DNA from 2 places in the Arthrobacter sp. 24S4-2 genome. Region 2 is predicted to be linked to the other one. Evidence: predicted binding sites of a transcription regulator. Region 2 holds the regulator's gene; the other holds the start of a gene.
The links. Region 2 encodes HrcA, which represses chaperone genes, less so after heat shock. Its sites were predicted from a motif close to TTNGCACTCGNNNNNNNCGAGTGCNAA; they were not measured.

Region 1 (4,391 bases), 450 kb from region 2:
AGATTACTCCTTGAAGGCGTCCTTGACCTTCTCGCCGGCCTGTTTCAGATCCGCTTTGGCCTGGTCACCCTGGCCTTCGGCTTTCAGGCCCTGATCGCCTGTAGCCTTTCCGGCTGCTTCTTTGCCTTTGCCGCCAAGCTTTTCGGCGGCGTTTTCGATCTTGTCATCCAAACCCACAATGTCACTTCCTCAGGTCCGTTGCCGCCAGCAAGTTGCCCGCAGCTCGTTACTTCATGGTAAACCGGATCCTTGCCAGATGCTAAGCATACTGATTAAATTATGTGCATGGCGGCATTACAGCGCTGATGGTCCAAACGAAAGGATGTGCGTCATGGGAATTCTCGGATTTCTCCTGCTCGGCCTGATTGCGGGAGCCATCGCCAAAGCCATACTTCCCGGCCGGCAGGGCGGGGGCTGGGTGGTCACGCTGGTTCTGGGCGTCGTCGGAGCGATTCTTGGCGGATGGATCGGCTCGCTGATCTTCGGCGGCGGCCTGGGGGAGTTTTTCGACCTCAGGACTTGGCTGCTGTCCATCCTCGGCGCCGTGATCGTGTTGGGAATCTTCGGCGCCGTAACCCGCAGGAGCCGCGTCTGACGGCGGCCGCCCGGTAGGGCTTCGCGATCGAGCCAACGTCCCTACGCTTTTTTGGGCCGCCGGGCACGATCGCGGGGGCCCTGCGGCCTGCCTGCGGCCGATCATTCCTGGCCGGACTCATCCAGCGCCGGGTTGTAGGCAGTGAATGGATCCCTGAGTTGGATGGACGGCAGTTGGATGGACGGCGAGAACGCCTTGGTACTGCTGTGGCATCGGCCGCACGCAGGGCCCGGAAGGGGGCTGGTCGGTTCCGTGAAGGGGCACGGAGTGCGAGCGGGGCCGGCGTCCGGCCTTTGTCCGGCGCTGGCTTAGGCGAGGCTGGGGGAGCTGGCCAGGATGTAGTCGGTGGCGGCGGGCCCGGTCATGGTCAGGCGGTTATGACTGGGGTTGATCCGGTGTCCTTTCAGTGCCGCCCAGAGTGAGCGGGCCGGCTCGGGGGTGGCCTGATTGATCAGGCACCAGCTGGTGTAGAGGCCGTACAGCTCGTCTTTGCACAGTCCGGCATCAGTTTCCCTCCCGGTGATGAGGGATTCGCGGAGGAACCGGTCAAAGTGTGTTGAGGTCATGTCAGTTCCCTTCCTGCCTGTTATCGGATGGCCCGGATGTGGGCCGCGGGCATCTCGCCGCCTTTTTAGGGCTGGGGGCCGTAGATGAATTCCTTCGCGTGGCTGACCTCTTCTGAAGGCGTCCTTGCGAAGGAGGATTTTCTCGTGAGTGCTTGACTTGCCAGTGCCAGAGGACGCGGTACCGGCCGGCCGTTGTGGATGGCTTGGGTCCGTCCTGTTGCAGAATGGTCCCGGACCCGGGCGGAGTCCGGGACCATCCCTGCGCGAGGCATCTCCGGGTCAGGCATTAATTTCCTGGCGCTGGTTGTTCGTTTCGATCTGGATCCGGCGGGGTTTCGCTTTTTCGGCCAACGGGATCCGCAGCGTCAGGACTCCGGCGTCGTAGCCGGCTTTCACCGCCTCGGCATCGAGGGCGTCGCTGAGGATGAGTTGGCGGCTGAAGACGCCGCGGGGACGCTCGGCGGCAATGAGCTCCGTGTTCTCGCCTGTCGGGTTCCTGCGCTCAGCCCTGACTGTCAGGACATTCCGTTCGACGTCGATATCCACCGAATCGACCTCCACCCCGGGCAGATCGAAAGCGACAACGAATTCTTCCCCTTCCTGCCAGGCGTCCATGGGCATCGCGGCGGGCCTGGCCGTGGTGCCGAGGACCTGCCGGGTGAGCTGGTCGAGCTCACGGAACGGGTCGGTCCGCATCAGCATTGTCTTCCTCACTCCTTACAGATCGCTAATTTACTATCACCCATCAACCAGATTATCTATCGTGGCTGAGATAGATTTTTTATAGCACTTGTAGGGCTCTGCTGCAAGAGGCCATTTTGAGTTATTCGAGGAGGGCAGATGGCGCCGGACACCGGCGATGCCGCGGGGGTCTACGCCATCTCCGTGGCGGCCGAGCTAGTGGGAATGGGGAAGCAGCACCTGCGCCTGGATGAGCGGAAGGGCCTGCTGGAACCGGGGAGGACCGTTGGCGGGACCCGCCTGTACAGTGAACAGGATCTGGCAACACTGCGTCGGATCAGCACGGTCCTCCAGGAGAGCCTGAACCTGGTCGGCATCCGCGCCGTTCTTGAGCTGGAGGCCGCCAACCGGCGCTTGGAACGCGAACTCGCCGCAGCCGGGGCCCGGCGCAAGCGCTGACACATCCCCGCGAAGCGGGCCACGTAGAGGGAACTTCCGAAGGTTGCCGTCGCACCCGCGACGATGGCGGCAAACGCGGGGCGAATTACCCTGTTGGTAAATTGATCCAGTGTCTATCCTGCTGATTAAGACCGCAGCGATATACGGTCCGCAGGCCGCCGGCACGTCCCGGGAAGCCTTCCCGCTCCGGGGGCCCGTCTCGATGAGGAGGCGTCGATGTTCAGTCCTGATGTGCCCACACGCGGGCCGGCCAGATCCGGTCCATACGTCATCGCCGGAATCCTGTTGGCTCTCGCCATTGTGGTTCCGTTGTTTGTTCCGGCGTATTCGGTCGATGAGCCGCGTTTGGCGGGTATGCCGTTCTTCTACTGGTATCAGATGGCGTGGATTCCGGTCACCGCGGGCCTGGTGGGGATCTCCTACTGGCTGGTTACCAAGGAGGACCGCCGCCGTCGCGAAGCCGTGCGGGGCATGGCCGGTGCCAAGGAGGAGCAATGAGCGGGGCCACCGTGCCGCTGGCCGTTCCGGACCGGCCGATTAGCGGTGTTGCACTCACTATTGTGATAGTTCTTTTTGTCTTGGTGGCTGCCTTGGGGTTCGTTGCGGCACGGTGGCGCCGGGAAGAGGCGACGGGGCTGCACAGCCTGGACGAGTGGGGCCTTGGGGGCCGCGGTTTCGGAACCTGGGTGACCTGGTTCCTGCTCGGCGGCGACCTTTACACGGCATACACCTTCGTGGCAGTTCCGGCTGCTATGTGGGCCACTGGAGCCGTGAGCGGTTTCTTCGCGGTACCGTACACGATCGTTCTGTACCCGATCGTGTTTCTCCTGATGAGCCGGTTGTGGTCCGTCTCGCACCGGCATGGGTTCGTCACGCCGGCCGACTTCGTGGGCGGCCGTTATGGCAGCAAGGCACTTTCCATTGCTGTCGCCGTCACCGGCATCGTCGCGACTATGCCTTACATCGCGCTGCAGCTGGTCGGCATTAAGGCCGTGCTCACCGTGCTGGGCTTGGGCAGTGCGCAGAACGTGCTGCTGACGGACCTGCCGCTGATCATCGCGTTCGTTGTCCTGGCCGCTTATACGTACACCTCGGGCCTGCGGGCTCCGGCCCTGATCGCCGTTGTGAAGGATCTGCTGATCTATCTGGCAGTGATCGTCGCGGTGATCTACCTGCCGATCAAGTTCGGTGGCTGGGGCAACATCTTCGACTCCGCTGAGGCGAAACTGGCCACAGTGAACCCCGCTACCGGCAAGCCCGCTGGGGTCTTTATTCCGGGCGCGGGAAGTTATTCCGCTTACTGGACGCTGGCTCTGGGCTCGGCCCTGGCGCTGTTCATGTACCCACACTCAATCACGGGCGTCCTGGCGTCCAAGAGCAGGAATACCATCCGGAAGAATGCCGCTGTGCTGCCGCTGTACTCCTTGATGTTGGGGTTCTTGGCGCTGCTCGGCTACGCGGCGATATACGCCGGTACAAAGCCCATCGACCTGAATGGTGCCGTCAACCCGCAGTTGGTCGTCCCGCAGCTGTTCCTGGATCACTTCCCGGACTGGTTTGCCGGGATTGCCTTGGCCGCCATCGCCATCGGTGCCCTGGTCCCGGCCGCGATCATGTCAATAGCCGCAGCCAACCTGTTCACCCGCAACATTTACCGCGATCTGATTAGGCCTGACGCCAAACCCAGGCAGGAAGCCCACGTCTCCAAGATCGCATCGCTCGTGGTGAAATTCGGTGCGCTGGTGTTCGTCATTGCCATGGACCAGTCGGCGGCAATTAACATGCAGCTCCTCGGCGGCATCTGGATCCTGCAGACGTTCCCGGCGATCGTGGCAGGGCTCTACACCCGCTGGTTCCACCGGTGGGCGCTTTTCGGCGGATGGGCAGCCGGAATCGTCTACGGCACTGTCGCGGCCTACACCGTGGTCAATCCTGTCACGAAAGCCAACTTTGGCGGCTCCATCGCGGCCATCCCGGGCACCGACATCCAGGTCTACATCGCTGTCGTGGCGTTTGCGATAAACCTTGTCGTTGCCGCCGTCCTGTCCCTGGTTTTTCACGCAATGAAGCTCCCCGATGGGAAGGACATC
Region 2 (4,391 bases):
GTGGGGGATCGGCCCCGGCGCGCATTCGCACGTGGGCGGTGTCCGCTGGTGGAACGTCAAGCACCCCACCGCCTATGCGGGCAGGCTCGCAAACGGGGCGTCGCCGGCGGCCGGGCGGGAAACGCTCGACGCAGAAACCCGGAACGTTGAGCGGGTCATGCTCGAAGCCAGGCTCAGCACAGGACTCGAAGTTGCCGGGCTCGGAGCGTCAGGACGGCACGCCGTCGCGGGGCTCATCGCCGATGGCCTGGTGGATCCCGCCATGGCGTTCAAGGGACGGCTCGTGCTCACGCTCAAAGGCAGGCTGCTGGCCGACGCCGTGGTCCGAAGGCTCCTTCCCGACTGAGCCGGCGCGGGCTCAGCCTGGCTGGGCTTATCCGGTACCGGTTCGGCCGGTTACTTGATCCAGCGCAGGTTGAAGTCGTAGCGGTGCGGCTGGCCGCGGTTGACGTGGATTCCGGCGGCGACGGAGAAACACGTCACTGCAATCCAGATCAGGGTGGCCAGCACGGCGAAGATGTTGCCCACAACAGGGAGCATTACCAGGATGTTGCAGAGGACGGCCGCGATGGTGGGCGGCAGGGTGAAATTCAGCGCTTCCTTGGACTCCTGCGCCGTAAACGGTCCGCGGTCCTTGAAAATCAGGTAGATCAGCAGGGACGGCACGCACCCGAGGATGCCGCCAAAGTGCGCAAGGGTTGCCCATTGCCGGTCTTCGTTGGCCGTCAGCGGCAGTGCATTGGCGGGGACACCATGATACTGGGGCTGGCCATGGCCGGCCTGATTGTCCCTTTGTTCACGTGCGTCTTCTGCCACGGTGTCGTCCTTCGGATTGCAGTAGTGCGGTGGTGCCGGAAAAGCGGACGCTGCCCAAGAGCAACAACCGCCGTATCAAGAATACTGGGTCGGCGGCTCATTCGGAGAGTTCAACAGCCCCCCACGGCGCTGTGTACCTCCCCTACGGCACGGTGAGGAAGTCGATGACCTCTTCCACCCGGCCCAGCAGGGACGGTTCCAGGTCCGCATAACTCCGCACAGCGCCCAGCAGCTTCTGCCAGCCCAGGCCAATGTCCTCCTTCGTTTCGTGGGGCCAGCCGAAGGCCGTGAGGATCCCTGTCTTCCAGTCCACGCCGCGGGGAATCACCGGCCACGCCCCAATGCCCAGCACGCCCGGGCGGATCGCCTGCCACACATCAACATAGGGGTGGCCCACAATCAGGACGTTGCCCGCGGCGCCGGGCGAGGCCATAACAGCGTCGGCGATCCGGGATTCCTTCGAATTTTGCACCAGGTGGTCCACAAGGACGCCCAGCCGACGGCCGGGTCCCGGCCCGAATGCGGCAACGGCGGCCGTGAGGTCGTCAATGCCATGCAGGGGTTCGACGACGATGCCTTCCACCCGGAGGTCGTCGCCCCAGACCTTTTCCACGAGTTCGGCGTCGTGCTTGCCTTCCACCCAGATCCGGCTGGCCTTGGCCACTTGGGCGCGTTGCCCTGCAACGCGCACGGAACCCGAAGCAGTCCTGTTGGATCCTGCCGGCGCTGCCTGGGCGCGGGGGGCGGGCGGCATCAGCCGGATGGGCAGGCCCTCCAGCAGGAATCCGTAGCCGAGCTTGAAGGTGCGTGACTTCCCCCGCCGGTCCTCGAGCGCCACGATGTGCATGCCGCCGGACTTTTCCACCCTGGTGACCGCGCCGACCCACCCGGACTGCACGTCCTCCAGGACCATGCCGCGTTCCACCGGCACCTCGGGTAGCTCCGTTTTCCGGGGGGCCGAGATGTCCTGTGGGCCCCAGTTCTGGTACGACATCGGATAGACACAGCCTTGCGCTAGAAAAAATAAACAGGAGAAGCGAATCAGGGCGGCCGTGCCTTCGCGAATGTTCACGTCCAGTCCCGCGCCCGGAGTTTCGCCCGGAGCGGTACCAATGCTAACAACGCGGTGACTCATATTAGACTGGTTAGCACTTAGACATGACGAGTGCTAACGGGAACCGGCATTTGCCCTTGGTGCAATGCCCGGCCCCCGCCAGGGAAGAGCCGATCGGAGGTGGAGAATGAGCGAACCACGCAAGCTGGAAGTGTTGCGCGCCATTGTGGAGGACTACGTCCATTCCCGCGAACCTGTTGGCTCCAAGGCGCTGGTGGAACGGCATCACCTTGGCGTTTCCAGCGCCACGATCCGCAATGACATGGCCGCCCTGGAAGACGAGGGGCTGATCACCGCGCCTCATACCAGTGCCGGCCGGATCCCCACGGACAAGGGCTACCGGCTCTTCGTGGACCAGATTTCCGCCGTCAAGCCGCTGTCGCAGGCTGAGCGGCGCGCCATCCAGACCCTGTTGGAAGGGTCCGACGACCTTGACGATGTCCTGGAACGGACTGTGCGGCTGCTCTCGCAGCTGACCAACCAGGTGGCCGTGGTGCAGTATCCGCACCTGAGCCGGGCCTTGGTGCGGCACATCGAGTTCGTGCTGCTGGCGCCGCGCCAGGTCCTGATCGTGCTGATCGCGGACACCGGAAAGGTTGAGCAGCGCGTTATCGACGTTGGCCAGGACATCGGCGACGATGCCCTCTCGGACCTTCGCACGCGTTTCCTTAGGAGCCTGGCGGGCACCCCGCTCAGCGTTCTCCCGCAGGCGCTTCCCGCCGTCGTCGCCGGCTCCGAACCGGCGCGCCGCCATGCCGCGCAGGCGCTGGCGCGGGGCCTGGACTCGCTTGCCAGCAGCACGCGCGAGGAACGGATGGTCATGGCCGGAACGGCCAACCTCGCACGATCCAACGTTGATTTCCCGCTGAGCATCGGTCCGGTTCTCGAAGCACTCGAGGAACAGGTGGTCATGCTCCGGCTCCTCAGCGAGATGGCGCAGGATCCCCGCGGCGTGACCGTCAGCATCGGCCGCGAGAATCCGTACGACGGCCTCGCCGAGGCATCGGTGGTGGCCACAGGCTACGGTCCCGGTTCAAGCGCCAAGGTTGGCGTCCTCGGCCCCACCCGGATGGACTATCCCACCACGATGGCCGCGGTCCGTGCCGTGGCACGCTACCTTTCCAGGATCCTCGGACCGTGACCGGTCCGGTATCAGCCAACCAGGCCTCCGGGTCCCGGCCTCCGGGTCCCGGCTTCCGGGACATGGCAGAAGCATCACAGGCAGTACAACCAGGAAGAGATACGAACTTTGAGCAGCCACTACGACGTTCTTGGAGTCTCACCCGAAGCGACGGGCGAAGAGATCAAGAAGGCCTACCGAAAGCTTGCGCGCACTTTGCACCCGGACGTCAATCCCGGTGAGGACGCTTCGGACCGCTTCAAGGCTGTCACGCACGCCTACGAAGTGCTGTCCGATCCCCAAAAGCGCCGCGTGTACGACACCACAGGCAACGAAAACGGCACCGATAACGGTTTCGGCGGAGCGGGATACGCGGGCCAGGGCTTCGCATTCCAGGACATCTTCGACACCTTCTTCGGCGCCGGCGGTTCCTCCGGGCCCGCCTCACGGGTACGCCGCGGCCAGGACGCCCTCATCAGCGTCCGGATCGACCTTCGCGACGCAGTTTTCGGCGTCAACAAAAAGCTTGAAGTGGACACGGCCGTTACCTGCCCCACCTGCGAGGGATCCTGCTGCCGCGCCGGCACGCACCCCGAACGCTGCGACATCTGCGGCGGCAGCGGCCAGGTCCAGCGGGCGGTCCGCTCCATCCTCGGCCAGGTCATGACGGCAGCACCGTGCGGCTCCTGCGAGGGCTTTGGCACCGTCATCAAGGACCCCTGCAACGAGTGCAACGGGCAGGGCCGGATCCGCAGCCGACGGACGCTGACGGTCAAGGTTCCCGCCGGCGTCGCCACCGGAACCCGCATCCAGCTCGGCGGCCAGGGCGAAGCCGGACCGGCCGGTGGTCCCTCAGGTGACCTCTATGTCGAGATCCGGGTCAATAGTGACTCCACCTACCTGCGTGACGGCGACGATCTCCACGCGACCCTCAGCATCCCCATGACTGCCGCTGCCTTGGGCACGGAACTCAGCCTCGAGACGTTCGACGGCAAGCAGGAAATCGACGTCAAGGCCGGCACCCAGTCGGGTGAGGTCATCACCCTGCGCGGACTCGGCGTCACGCATCTCCGCGGCTACGGCCGTGGCGACCTGAAAGTCCACCTGCAGGTGGAGACCCCCGCCAAGCTGGATTCAGCACAGGAGGACCTGCTGCGGCAGCTCGCCAAACTCCGCGGTGAGCAGTACACCGAGGGGAAACTCGCCGCCAGCGGCGGTGTCTTCGCCAAGCTGCGGGACCGGCTCGGTAACCTGTAGCGGTGAGCAACCCCGTCTTTTTCGCAAGCCCCGGAGCACTGGACCAGCAGGGCCCCGGCACGCACTTCGTGCTGCATGGACCCG

Region 1: a site for HrcA is predicted at 1,945-1,971, ahead of FCN77_RS12380 (Hsp20/alpha crystallin family protein). Genes of this name have one in related genera too.

The regions. Positions count from the first base shown of each region.
Region 1 covers NZ_CP040018.1:2,705,009-2,709,399, forward strand. Annotated here, with positions in the region: gene FCN77_RS12365 (CsbD family protein) at 4-177, opposite strand; gene FCN77_RS12370 (GlsB/YeaQ/YmgE family stress response membrane protein) at 332-595, shown strand; gene FCN77_RS12375 (hypothetical protein) at 904-1,161, opposite strand; gene FCN77_RS12380 (Hsp20/alpha crystallin family protein) at 1,441-1,863, opposite strand; gene FCN77_RS12385 (MerR family transcriptional regulator) at 2,002-2,301, shown strand; gene FCN77_RS12390 (DUF3311 domain-containing protein) at 2,518-2,799, shown strand; gene mctP (monocarboxylate uptake permease MctP) at 2,796-4,391, shown strand, end outside.
Region 2 covers NZ_CP040018.1:3,158,148-3,162,538, reverse strand. Annotated here, with positions in the region: gene hemW (radical SAM family heme chaperone HemW) at 1-346, shown strand, start outside; gene FCN77_RS14620 (DUF4870 domain-containing protein) at 397-816, opposite strand; gene FCN77_RS14615 (DUF3097 domain-containing protein) at 959-1,810, opposite strand; gene hrcA (heat-inducible transcriptional repressor HrcA) at 2,058-3,071, shown strand; gene dnaJ (molecular chaperone DnaJ) at 3,180-4,307, shown strand; gene FCN77_RS14600 (16S rRNA (uracil(1498)-N(3))-methyltransferase) at 4,310-4,391, shown strand, end outside.